DNA from 3 places in the Priestia sp. TGN 0903 genome. Region 3 is predicted to be linked to each of the others. Evidence: predicted binding sites of a transcription regulator. Region 3 holds the regulator's gene; each other region holds the start of a gene.

Region 1 (4,368 bases), on a different contig from region 3:
AGTAACGAAGTTTGCGCTTCCTGCACACTTATTTGTAGGTGTGACGACAACGCCAAGAAAAACACTCATAGATGAATGGCCGTTTTTAGTTGCGCTGATTTTAGGCATCGTCGGGTTTTATCTCATTATATTGCTCATCGTGAAGTATGCAGGGAAGCATACGCTAACTTCTTCTTCTATGTTTGCTCTAAACTCAGCTCAGCCAACGTTTGCTTTTATGGGCATTCCGGTACTTGGAGGCTTGTTTGGTGCAGGTGCAGTAGCGATTCCAATTGCCATCACAGGAATCGTGGTGAACGCGATTTTAGATCCGTTGGCAACGATTTTGGGAACCGTTGGCCAAAGGGGACGAAAAGAAGGGGAAGAGAAAACAAGTTTATTCAAAGTAACGGTTCATTCTATTTTGCATGGTCTATCTGAGCCTTTGGCATGCGTCCCGTTAATTGGAGTGATTTTAACGCTTTGCGGCTTTCAGTCACCTAAACTGTTACAGGATATGCTTGATCAAATTGGAAGTATCACATCCGGAGCAGCTTTGTTTGCGGTAGGAGTAACGATTGGAATTGGAAAAATTAACTTCAGTAAAGGCGCGCTCGGGATCGCTGTCTTAAAAGTAGCAGTTCAACCGATCGTTATGCTTGGAATTGCAGTATGGATAGGGTTGTCTTCAGATGAAGTGACAAAAGCTATTTTACTGGTAGCTTTTCCTGGATCTGCTGTAGCTGCGATGATTGCTTTGCGGTTTGAAAGCATGGAAAACGAAACGGCCTCTGCTTTTGTTATTAGTGCTATTTTATCGCTGGTTACGCTGCCGCTTCTTATTTCTTGGCTTATGTAAATAAAAAAAAACGAAAGAGGAATTTCCCTCTTTCGTTTTAAGACGGATTAATAAGCTAATGCGAATAATCCTTTGATATGAGATAAGTAACGAACGTTACTTGCTTCTTTCATAAGTGATGCTGGTAAACCTTTTAATTGCGTTTTGTTTCCGCCGATTGTACCAATTGCATCTTTGCGTCCAAGACTTCCTAGTGTACCAGAGAAGACAGGAACGAATGATTCCATTGCTCCGCCGCGAATAGCTACTGCTAAGTTCACGCCTACAACTTCACCCATTTGCCAAGCTAATTGAGCAGTAGGTGGGTAAGGGCGACCTTCTGGACCCATTACAACCGCTGAGTCACCAGCAAGGAATACATCTTTATGAGATGTAGATTGTAAGAATTCATTTACAAGTGCACGACCGCGGTTTACTTCGATACCTGAGTTAGCAACTACAGAGTTACCTTGAACTCCGCCAGTCCATACCATTGTTTTTGTTTCAATTTTGCTGCCGTCTTTAAGTTCAACAGTTGTAGCATCCATTTTTGTTACAGGTGTACCAGTAACAAATGTAACGCCACGTTTTGTTAAGCTTGATTGAGCACGCTCTACTAATTCAGCAGGGAAGCCTGGAAGAACTGTAGGAGCTGCTTCTACACAGTATAGAGAAATTTCTTTTGGATCCACACCGTGTTTTAGGCATAGGCTTGGCATTAAGTCAGCGTATTCACCAACAAGTTCGATACCTGTTAATCCGCCACCGCCAACTACGATTGTACCGTCAGCTTTATTTTTTGTTTTGCTGTATTCAGCGATACAAGCTTCTACGTGTGCACGTAAACGGTTTGCATCATTTACTGATTTAAGAACGAAGCTGTGCTCTTCTAAACCAGGGATACCGAAGTAAGCAGTTTCACTACCTAAAGCTGTAACAAGGTAGTCGTAGCTTAATTTTGTACCATCTTCAAGAGATACTTCACGTTGATCTGGTGAAATTTCTTTTACCGTTGCAATTTTTAAATCAACGTTGTAGTTTTTAAGTAATTTATCAAGTGGTAAAGCTACCGCTTGTTCAGAAACGCCGCCTACAGCTAGACGGTGTAATTCTGTAATGATTTGGTGAGTAGCAAAACGGTTCACTACTGTAATTTTTGCTTCATCCGCACTTAGGTGTTGGCGAGCTGTCATTGCAGTTAATAAACCACCGTAACCGCCGCCTAAAATTAAAATATGTTTTGACATAGTCGATCCTCCGTCCACACTTTTTAATGAAAATTATTTTTGTTTTTCGTTTGTAATGTCTAAATACGCTTGTGCAAAGCGGAATAGTTTTTGAGCTTGTGGATCTTTAAGCATGCGTAATAAACCGAATAAACCGATTGAATTAGAAGCATTTGCTTCTGCACGATCGTTTGCTTCGATTGCAGTAGCTGCAAGACCTTTTACTGTTCCTTCTACTGGCTCGATAAATTCTTTTACTCCACCAAGTAGATCTTCTTTTAATACGTCGTCAGTTAATAATGATTGCGCAACGTCGTAAGTTTTTGTAAGCACCGTTACCATTTCAGATAATTTTGGTAAATTATCTACAAGAACAGTAAGAGCTTCTTGTACTTCAGGCTTTAACAATTGATCTAACACATCCGCTTGACCTTTGTTAACCGCCGCTTCTGTTTGTACAGCAGCATTTTCCTCTGCAGCTGATTTTTGAATAGTTGATTGAGACATGAAAAGTCCTCCTTTGCTGGATACTGTTGCATATGTAGTTCCTAGTTATCTGCTAGACTTTCAAACTACATTGTGAAGTTGTGAAATCTTGCACATAATTCTATTTTAATTTTAATACGAGATAAAATCAACTCATTTCGTTGAAAAAATAAGTGAAGAACCTCGTAACCCTTTGTTTAATAAAAGTTTATAAAAAATAAAGCGAATAATTGCCTAGGTAAATAAAATTAAAATAGGGAACTAACATAATTCCTCTTCCTACGATAAAACAAATAACGTCATATTTCAACACATACGAACTTAATATTCTATAAGTAGTAAAAAGATAGGGCGCATTTACTATTTAAAGAGTTTTCAAAAAATTACATTGACTTACTATAGTGTTCTACATATAATCTAAATATAACATCTTATGTAAGGAGATATAACATGGTTATAGTGGATGAACTTTATCATAATGTGGTCATTACATTGCCTCAATTAAAATTAATTGAATTTATAATGAAGTTAAAAGAAGCTAAAGCACAAGAAATAGAAGATATAAAAGCGAAAATTAGTAAATACGAAGAGAAGAAACGTGCTGAAGAAGCTTGGTACCAATCACTATCACCGTTTCGTAAATTTTTTACCGGGCGTCCTTTAAGTCAGCATCAAGCGGTCGAGTATATGGTATACGTAAAGGAACGCTTTAAAAAAATTGATCACCTTAAAGCACAAATGCGAGAACTTCATGAAGTTCTTGAATTAATAAAAGCGGAAAATGAAGAAACAAGTGAAATTACGCTTTCGCCTGCTATTGTACAAGAAATAAAACGACTAAAAAGCAGTGGAGGCGTTGGGATATGAGTGTTAATGAACTAAGTTTAGGTATAAATACGACGTGGGTTGTATTAACAGCGGCGATGATTTTGCTAATGGAAGGCGGCTTTGCCTTGCTAGAGGCAGGTTTTGTCCGATATAAAAATAGCGTCAATATTATTATGAAAGTATTCGCTGATATTACAATAGGAACGCTTTGTTTCTATTTAATTGGGTTTGGATTAATGTACGGAGATGATTTAGGCGGAATCGTCGGTAAAAGCGGTTTTGCGCTCTCAGGTAATTTATCGCACCTTGACATTCCAATTGGGCTTGAAACATTTTGGCTGTTTCAATGTGCGTTTGTTATTGCGGTCATTTCTATCGTTTCTGGAGCGGTGGCAGAACGAATTAATTTCCGCGCATACCTTTTATATGCGATTTTAATGACTACATTTATTTATCCTATAGCCGGCCACTGGATTTGGGGAGGCGGATGGATTAGTAAGCTAGGAATGCTTGATTTTGCCGGTTCGGCAGTTATCCATGCTCTTGGCGGTTTTTCAGCTTTAGCAGCTGCAATAATGATTGGACCGAGAAAAGGGAAGTTCACGAAAAATGGAATTAGTTCTGTTTCTCTTCCAAGCAATTTGCCGCTTGCATCAGTTGGTGCTTTTTTATTATGGTTTGGATGGTTCGGGTTTAATGCAGGAAGTACGCTAAGTGCCACTGACGTTAGAATTGGTCACATTGCTATTGTCACAATGTTATCAGCAGCAGCAGGCGGAGCAGCTACTTTATTTTATACTTTATTTCGCTACAACCGTTCAGATGCACCTTCTGTAATAAATGGATCGCTTGCCGGACTGGTTGGCATTACGGCCGGGTGCGCTTTTGTTAACACACCATCTGCTATTTTTATTGGAGCTGTATCTGGCTTATTAATGATGGCAGCTACAAACTGGCTCGAAGCACGTCAAATCGACGATCCTGTAGGAGCTTTTCCTGTACACGCTGCTT
Region 2 (4,368 bases), on a different contig from region 3:
ACTTATACTAGCAGCTATTCTTTTTATAGTCTCAGCGTTAGGAGCTTCTTATCCTGAGTTTTTATTTTTCACAAAAGGGGAACCGACACTCTCTTTGTTACTAGCTTTTAACTTCTACCGCATTATAGGTGGGATTGGTGTTGGCTTAGCATCAGCCATTTGTCCCATCTATATAGGAGAAATTGCACCGGCAGATATTCGCGGCAGATTGGTATCATTCAATCAATTTATGATTATTTTTGGAATGTTAGTCGTTTACTTCGTGAATTGGGGTATTGCAAATGGGGAAACCTTAGAATGGATTAATGATGTGGGTTGGAGATACATGTTTGCTTCAGGAGCTATTCCAGCTTTACTCTTTGCATCACTCTTGTTTTTAGTTCCTGAAACGCCTCGCTACTTAGCTATACAGAATCAAGATCAAAAAGCTTTAGCCATACTAACTAAAATTAATGGGTCTTCAGAAGCGAAATCAATTTTAGAAGATATTAAACAAACAATTTCTACCAATGTTTCGTCTGGAAAATTATTGGCATATGGAAAATTAGTTATCGTTGTAGGTATACTGCTTTCTGTATTTCAACAGTTTGTAGGAATCAATGTAGCTCTATATTATGCTCCGCGTATTTTTGAAAGCATGGGAGCAGCTAAAGGTTCTTCTATGCTGCAAACCATTATTATGGGATTAGTAAATGTTATTTTTACAGTAATTGCAATTTTGACAGTTGATCGTTTGGGAAGAAAACCTTTATTAATAACAGGGTCTATCGGAATGGCCATTGGAATGTTCGGTGTAGCAAGCATGGCTTTTTCAAACATCATTGGTATAGGGACGCTTGTATTTATCATTATTTATACAGCTTCCTTTATGATGTCATGGGGGCCAATTTGTTGGGTGCTCATTTCAGAGATTTTTCCTAATAAAATTAGAGGTCGTGCTGTAGCTATTGCCGTAGCTGCTCAATGGGCAGCTAACTATTTTATTTCCTCTACGTATCCTGTGATGATGGAATATAGCGGAGGATTAACATATGGTTTCTACGGTTTAATGAGTGTACTTTCTGCTTTATTTGTTTGGAAATTTGTTCCTGAAACAAAAGGTAGAACTCTTGAACAAATGGAAAATATGTGGAGAAAAAAACAAGAGGCTTCAAAGAGTAAGAAGGCCATATAACCATTAAGCTTTTGCTTAGAGGAAAGATGAATATAAAACTTTCAAAAACACCTAAATTATCTTTAGGTGTTTTTAATATGTAACCTTTATGAAGAAAGTGGATAGCTTTTTTAAAGGATATTGCTATAGTGATAAGCCTCTTTAAAAATAGAAATATAGTTTTTTTATGAGGAGTGTTTTATCGTAAATATAAATAACGGTGCAATGAATTTACAAAAGATCTGGGGGGCATCCGCTATATACGGAATATCCTAAAGAATTAAAGTATGACCATGCTTCATGGGTTCCAACGTATCGGAATCAGAAAATGATTGATTGGATGTTTCAGCAAGTAAAGCAAACAAACTAGTAAGAAATAAAGCTCCATACTTCATTACTCCCAAAAAGCTCTTCCAGTTAATAAAAACTGGAAGAGCTTTTTTACTTTTATCAGAATCTACGCGCTAGGAGAAAGATATTTCACACCACATTTAACCAAATATGTGACGAAATTATGGTAAAGCCATTTAAACTAGATAAAAATCGCTTCAAGTGTGAGAAATATCACACCTTTTAAACATACAACATGATAATTTTTTAGGAGTAAGCAATATGTCATGACAAACTTCAATATGTTAGGAGGTTTTTAGCCTTTTGATCTGTTGAGATGCATCTCTAATATGAACGTTTATATACCATTATTATGTACAGAGATTTAAAGGAAGGGAGCCTGAGCTGAGGTGAGAAAGCAAAAATCAATGCATATTGGCAAGTTAATCATTCTCTCCGTATTCATTACAATTTTTTTAGCAGGCTGTGATAGTCGTTATTTGATTTTAAATCCGCAGGGGGCGGTAGCTCAAAAAGAATACCAGTTAATTATTTTTTCCATAATTTTATGCACAATTGTTGTTATTCCTGTTTTAGGTCTGCTTGTGTATATCGTTTTACGCTACCGTGATAAGCCTGGAAACAAGGCTCCGTATCGACCAGACTGGGACGATAGCAAGCGTCTTGAATTTATTTGGTGGGGCATCCCCATTATTATTATCGGCATTTTAGGTTTCGCTACGGCCAAAACGACTTATGAATTAGTAGATCCGCCGAAAAAAGATGTAAAGCCGCTAACGATTGAAGTAACGTCTCTTGATTGGAAATGGTTATTTCAATATCCGGATCAAGATATTGCGACAGTGAACTATGTCAACATTCCAAAAGATGTGCCCGTTCAATTCGTGCTAACGTCAGATGCACCTATGAATTCCTTTTGGGTACCGGAGTTGGGAGGACAATTATATACCATGCCGGGAATGGCCATGGGGCTTTGGCTACAAGCTAATCACAAGGGAGAATATTTTGGTTCGGGTGCTAATTTTACGGGTGAAGGGTTCGCTCATATGAACTTTAAAGTTAAATCTACATCGACAAAAGAATTTAATCAGTGGGTAAAGCAAGTGAAAGAAACATCACCAGCTTTAACAAAAGCTGATTATAACAATCTTGCCAAACAAGGTCTTTCCTTGGAAAAATCGTACTCTACCATTCCTAAAGGTTTGTTTCAAGAAATTGTTATTAAAAACGGTGGTCAATATTATAGTCAGCATCACCATATGAAAAATGAAGACATGAAGACTATGAATGTGGCTTCTGAAGAACAAGCACATACACAGCATGAGCACCAGGAAGGGGGAAACTAAGTTGTTAGACAAATTAAAAGATTTTTCATCTTATTTTTTTGTGACAGGGGAGCCAATGATTTACGGAGCCGACGTCGCCATATTGTTAACACTAGCCGGTATTATTTTTGTTCTTACGTATCTTAAAAAGTGGAAGTGGCTATGGCGTGAGTGGCTCACAACGGTGGATCATAAAAAAATTGGAATCATGTATATGCTTTCTTCATTGTTAATGCTGTTTCGAGGCGGAGTAGATGCATTATTAATGCGTATGCAGCTAGCATTTCCCCAGTGGCATTTTCTAGATTCTAATCATTACAATGAAATTTTCACTACGCACGGAACCATTATGATTCTATTTATGGCAATGCCGCTTATGTTTGCTTTCTTTAATATCGTTGTGCCGCTTCAAATTGGAGCAAGAGATGTCGCCTATCCTTTTTTAAACGCGGTAAGCTTTTGGCTATTTTTCTTTGGCGCCATGCTTTTCAATTTGTCGTTTGTAATCGGAGGATCGCCAGATGCAGGGTGGTTGAGTTATCCGCCGCTTTCTGGCATGCAGTTCAGTCCTGGACCAGGTCAAGATTTTTATATTTGGGGCATTCAAATATCAGGTATTGGCAGCTTGGCTTCTGGAATTAATTTTATTATGACCATTTTAAAAATGCGTGCGCCTGGCATGAAACTTATGCATATGCCGCTATTCACGTGGTCTGTTCTAGCAAGCTGTATTATTATCATTTTCGCGTTTCCTGTATTAACCGTAACGCTTGCTTTATTGTTTATCGACCGCTTCTTTGACGGACACTTGTTTACCATGACCGGCGGTGGAAATCCGATGATGTACATTAACTTAATTTGGATGTGGGGACATCCTGAAGTGTATATTGTTGTGCTTCCGGCATTCGGCATTTTTTCTGAAATTGTTGCAACGTTTTCTCAAAAGAAGATATTTGGCTATAAATCTATGGTTTTTTCAATGATGATTATTAGCGTTCTATCGTATTTCACATGGGTGCATCATTTCTTTACGATGGGTGCAGGTGCTAATGTAAATGTGTTTTTTGCTATTACGACGATGGCTATCGGAATTCCAACGGGTGTTAAAGTGTTCAACTGGTTATTTACGATGTTCCGCGGCCGTATTCAAATGACTCAGCCAATGCTATGGACAATTGCTTTTATCCCGTGCTTTGTTGTAGGAGGAGCAACCGGTGTTATGCTTTCAGCAGCTCCCGCAGACTATCAGTATCATAATAGCTATTTTTTAGTTGCACACTTTCACCAAGTATTAATCGGAGGCGTTGTATTCGGCTTTTTTGCAGGTTTGTACTATTGGTGGCCAAAAATGTTTGGCTTTAAACTAAATGACCGTCTTGGCAAATGGGCATTTTGGACGTGGAATATTGGTTTTTATGTATGCTTCATGCCTCAATATGCACTAGGGTTTATGGGAATGACGCGCCGTATTTATACGTACGACTTTGACATGGGATGGCTCCCACTGAACGTTATCTCTACAGTGGGAGCCTTCTTTAT
Region 3 (4,368 bases):
AGAAGATGATACGATCGCCCGCAGCTACTTCTAAAGCTACACGCTCACCGCTTTCTAATACTCGGCCTGTACCTACAGCAACAATTTTACCCTCTTGTGGCTTTTCTTTTGCACTGTCCGGTAACACGATACCGCTTGCTGTTTTTTCCTCAGATTTTACAAGTTCAATCACTACGCGATCACCTAATGGCTTTAACAAGTGAAACAACCTCCTCAAATAATATGTTTGCATTTTTATTAGCACTCAACCTCAACGAGTGCTAACACAATTATTATATTAAAACAAAGTGGGTTTTTTTTGCAAGTATTAAACAAAAAAAATTTAAAATTTACGACAACTACATATAATAGTCTTAGATTTCGACGATTTTGAGAAATAAAGCATTCTTTTCTCTGTTCAATAATATGTATGTTACAATACGAGCAAGAAGAAATTACTAACTTTACAGTACTTCTTCGACATATATACATAAAAACCTTTTAAAGGAGTATAGAAGATTGGAAAAACGTTATTGGTATGTTATCCTCACCTACATCCTTATGCAGTTTTCAGGAGTTGTTGGTATACCGCTGTTAAAATTAACAGGAATGTTTGATAACTATCCAGTTCGAACAGCGAATGTCATGCTTTTGACTTATTGGACTATCATTAGCTTTATCCTTGGTTTACTTATTGTCTTACTGCTGCTGCGCCGTGACATGTCCATGCGTATAGAACATGCTGGAAAAACGATTGCTGTTGTCTGGTCAGTCCTTGGGGTGTTTCTCGCTATGGCTGGTCAAGCTGTAGCAGGTATGATTGAGCACGCTCTTGGCATTACCCAAGTATCTGAAAACACACAAAATATTGTTAATCTTGTTAAAGCAACGCCGTTCCTTATTGTCGTTACGTCTGTTATTGGACCAATACTAGAAGAGATTATTTTCCGAAAGATTATTTTTGGTTCTCTTCACAAACGATACAATTTCTTTATCTCTGCATTTATTAGTTCCCTTATTTTCGCTGCGGTACACTGGGATTTTAAACATTTACTTGTGTATACAGCTATGGGATTTGTATTTGCATTCCTTTATGCAAGGACGAGACTAATTGTTGTACCTATTATTGCTCATGTTTTGATGAATACAATCGTTATTTTATCTCAAACTATTTTTGCAGATAAAATTATAGAAATGCAAAAACAAGCAGAACAAATGCAGTTCATTTTTGGAGGCATGTTTTTATGAAGAATATCCCTTTAACACGAGGGTTTATTTATATTATTATGGGGATTTTATTCACCTACTTGGCAATTCAAAATGCCCAGGAAACCGTCTGGAATTTCCCCACAATCTTATTTGCACTCGTAGCCGCATTCGATTTCAGGTTTGCGGTTCGCATCTTTATCTTGCACTACAAAATTAAAAAATTGCAGCAGCAATATAAAAATCAAGATGATTCATCCAAATAAAAAAACCACTGTTTCAGTGGTTTTTTTACATACTAACATCTTCTCTTTCTTGCTCTGCCCTTGCCTTTAACACTTTGCGATACGAAATGCGGGAAATAATGATGCTGATTTCATACAAAATTAAGAGCGGCACTGTCACCATCATGTGCGAGAGCAATTCCGGTGGTGTAATAAGTGCGGCAATAACTAGCAGTACGAAATAGGCATATTTTCGAATTTGAGATAAAAACATAGGCGTTATAATTCCTAAACGCGTCAAAAACATAACGACGACAGGAAGCTGAAACAACAAGCCAAAAGGCAGTGTGAGCTGCATTAAAAAAGAAAAGTATTCATTAATGCCAATCACTTGGTTTACATTCAGCTCATCAGAAACGCGCGTCATAAAATCAACGACAAATGGAAACAACACAAAATAAGAAAAAGAGACACCGCCGATAAAGAGAAAAATGGAAACAGGAATATATCCAAGCGTTACCTTACGCTCTTTTTCATATAAACCAGGACTAATAAATGCCCAAAGTTGATACAGTGCAACAGGAGCTGCAAGTACACAGCCGATAATAACAGCAAATTGCATATAAATCTTAACTGGATCTGTTAACCGAAATGCATTCATCGTTAAATTCTTTGCCTCATCAGCATGCTGTAAATAGACAATAACCTTATCCGCTATAAAAAAGCCGCCAATTGTGGCAATCACAAAGAAAAATAAAACAATTAAAATGCGTTTTCGCAGCTCTCCTATATGATCATATATTGACATTTCTTGTTCGGTCATACTATGATCACCCTTTTACTCTTTGTCATCTACTTGACGCTGTTTATCTTTTTCACGATCTTCTGATGCACCGCTAGCGGCATGCTTAAACTCTCTAAGCGTTTGGCCCACTGATCTTCCTAGCTCCGGTAACCGTTTCGGTCCAAAAATAAGCAGTGCTACAATCGCAATAATAATCCAACTGCCTGCTCCAATCCCCATATTCCCACTCTCCTTATTAATTTAGACTTAAGGAAATCGTAACACAGTCCGCCTTATTCAACAGGATAATTTTTCAAAAAGTAGACGAGCGACTGTAATTCTACAGCAAGATCAATATGATGGAGTCGAATCTCATCCGGTACGTTTAAGCGTGCAGGAGTAAAGTTTAAAATTCCTTTAATTCCGCAACTCACTAAACGATCAGTAATTTGCTGAGCAACAGTGGCAGGAACGGTTAGAATCGCTACTGAGATGTCATCACTCATATAATCTTCCAATTGGTCAAGATGATAGACCGGCACGTCGCCTACTTTCGTACCGACTTTATCTTCTATCACATCAAAAGCGCACTCAATTTTGGTGTTATTATTTTTAATAAAATTATAATTTAAAAAGGCCGTTCCTAGATTCCCTACGCCAATCAGTGCTACTTTCGTTACTTCATCTTGGTCTAACGTTTTACGGAAAAATGTAAGTAAATAATTCACATTGTAGCCGTATCCCTTTTTTCCTAATGCACCAAAGTAAGAAAAGTCCCGACGAATAGTAGCAGAATCCACTTTCACTGCCTCACTTAACTCCGCTGACGACACACGCTGTTTACCAGAAGCATGCAAATTTTTCAAAAAACGATAATAAAGCGGCAATCGTTTAGCCGTTGCTTGTGGTATTTTTAATTGTTCAGTGTTCACGTTGTACCCCCTCAGTTCATGTATGTCATTACTAACATTTTCAAGTCATATTGCATTACCTTTCACAAAGCATCAACCGCTTTGAGGTAGCGCTTCCAATTCTCTCTCTTTTCTCTTGTTTTATATATACTCCGCTTCACACCTCGACGGCTTTTGTCTATTCAGCACTCCTTAAAGTCGGTATGTAGAACGAAGCAATTAGCCCTTCAAAGGATCGGTTTGTTAGTCATGACGGATTTTTTTACATCCATCATAGATAAGTTCAGAGATGCACTTATCTCTTATTTTAACATAGTATCCTGTATAAAATGTGCAGGTAAAATCATTTTATTTCATGAATCAAAACATTCGCTTCATCATTTGTCCTTGTCCCTCTACAAATTACAAACGCTTGTAGGAAGAACTTGTAGTTAAAAATATGTTAAAATACACTATGGATATACTACTAGAGGTGAAAAAATGATTATTCTACAATTGAACGGTATTACAAAATACTATGGGGCAGAACCCATTTTATCGAATATAAAGTTAGAAGTACAATCAAAAGACCGCATTGCCCTAGTGGGACGAAACGGTGCTGGTAAATCAACTTTATTAAAAATTATTGCTGAGCAGCTTTCCTATGACAGCGGAGAAATTATTAAACCTAAGGGTGTTTCCATTGATTATATGGGACAAGATACAGTTCTTGAGTCAACACTCTCCATATGGGAAGAAATGATGACTGTCTTTGCTCCATTAAAGAAGATGGAAAAAGAATTACGTACGCTTGAAACGAAGATGGGTGATCCAGACATTTTTAATGATTCAGTTCAATACGAAAAACTAACCAAAGAGTATGATCAGCTTCAAGTAACGTTTAAAGATTTAGGCGGCTATCAATATGAAGCGGATACACGATCTATTCTTCACGGTTTCCGTTTTTCAAACTTTGACTACAGCACCCCTATTTCCTCCTTAAGCGGTGGACAAAAAACGCGCCTGGCTCTTGCAAAACTGCTTTTAACAAAGCCTGATTTGCTTATTCTGGATGAGCCTACCAACCACTTAGATATTGAAACTTTAGCATGGCTGGAACAGTTTCTGCAAGGGTATGAAGGAGCTATTTTAATCGTTTCACATGATCGTTACTTCCTTGATAAAGTCGTAAATCAAGTGTATGAAGTCGTACAAAAAACAACGGTGAAGTACACGGGCAACTACTCTAAATACCTTGTACAAAAAGCAGAGCGATATGAAAAAG

Evidence for each region. Region 3 encodes Rex, which represses fermentation and respiration genes when NADH is low (regulators of the CRP and FNR family bind a similar motif). Its sites were predicted from a motif close to TTGTGAAATATTTCACAA; they were not measured.
Region 1: ACRPLY_RS00530 (DUF1641 domain-containing protein) is a predicted target of Rex. The motif match lies at 2,629-2,646, and genes of this name have one in related genera.
Region 2: ACRPLY_RS04290 (ubiquinol oxidase subunit II) is a predicted target of Rex. The motif match lies at 1,706-1,723, and genes of this name have one in related genera.

What each region holds. Positions count from the first base shown of each region.
Region 1 covers NZ_JBOZGL010000001.1:96,406-100,773, forward strand. Annotated here, with positions in the region: gene ACRPLY_RS00520 (AEC family transporter) at 1-838, shown strand, start outside; gene ACRPLY_RS00525 (NAD(P)/FAD-dependent oxidoreductase) at 886-2,064, opposite strand; gene ACRPLY_RS00530 (DUF1641 domain-containing protein) at 2,098-2,550, opposite strand; gene ACRPLY_RS00535 (hypothetical protein) at 2,980-3,396, shown strand; gene ACRPLY_RS00540 (ammonium transporter) at 3,393-4,368, shown strand, end outside.
Region 2 covers NZ_JBOZGL010000001.1:836,009-840,376, reverse strand. Annotated here, with positions in the region: gene xylE (D-xylose transporter XylE) at 1-1,174, shown strand, start outside; gene ACRPLY_RS04290 (ubiquinol oxidase subunit II) at 1,912-2,850, shown strand; gene qoxB (cytochrome aa3 quinol oxidase subunit I) at 2,852-4,368, shown strand, end outside.
Region 3 covers NZ_JBOZGL010000021.1:4,425-8,792, reverse strand. Annotated here, with positions in the region: gene groES (co-chaperone GroES) at 1-199, opposite strand, end outside; gene ACRPLY_RS26370 (CPBP family intramembrane glutamic endopeptidase) at 499-1,227, shown strand; gene ACRPLY_RS26365 (YdiK family protein) at 1,224-1,451, shown strand; gene tatC (twin-arginine translocase subunit TatC) at 1,477-2,232, opposite strand; gene tatA (twin-arginine translocase TatA/TatE family subunit) at 2,248-2,433, opposite strand; gene ACRPLY_RS26350 (redox-sensing transcriptional repressor Rex) at 2,487-3,125, opposite strand; gene ACRPLY_RS26345 (ABC-F family ATP-binding cassette domain-containing protein) at 3,585-4,368, shown strand, end outside.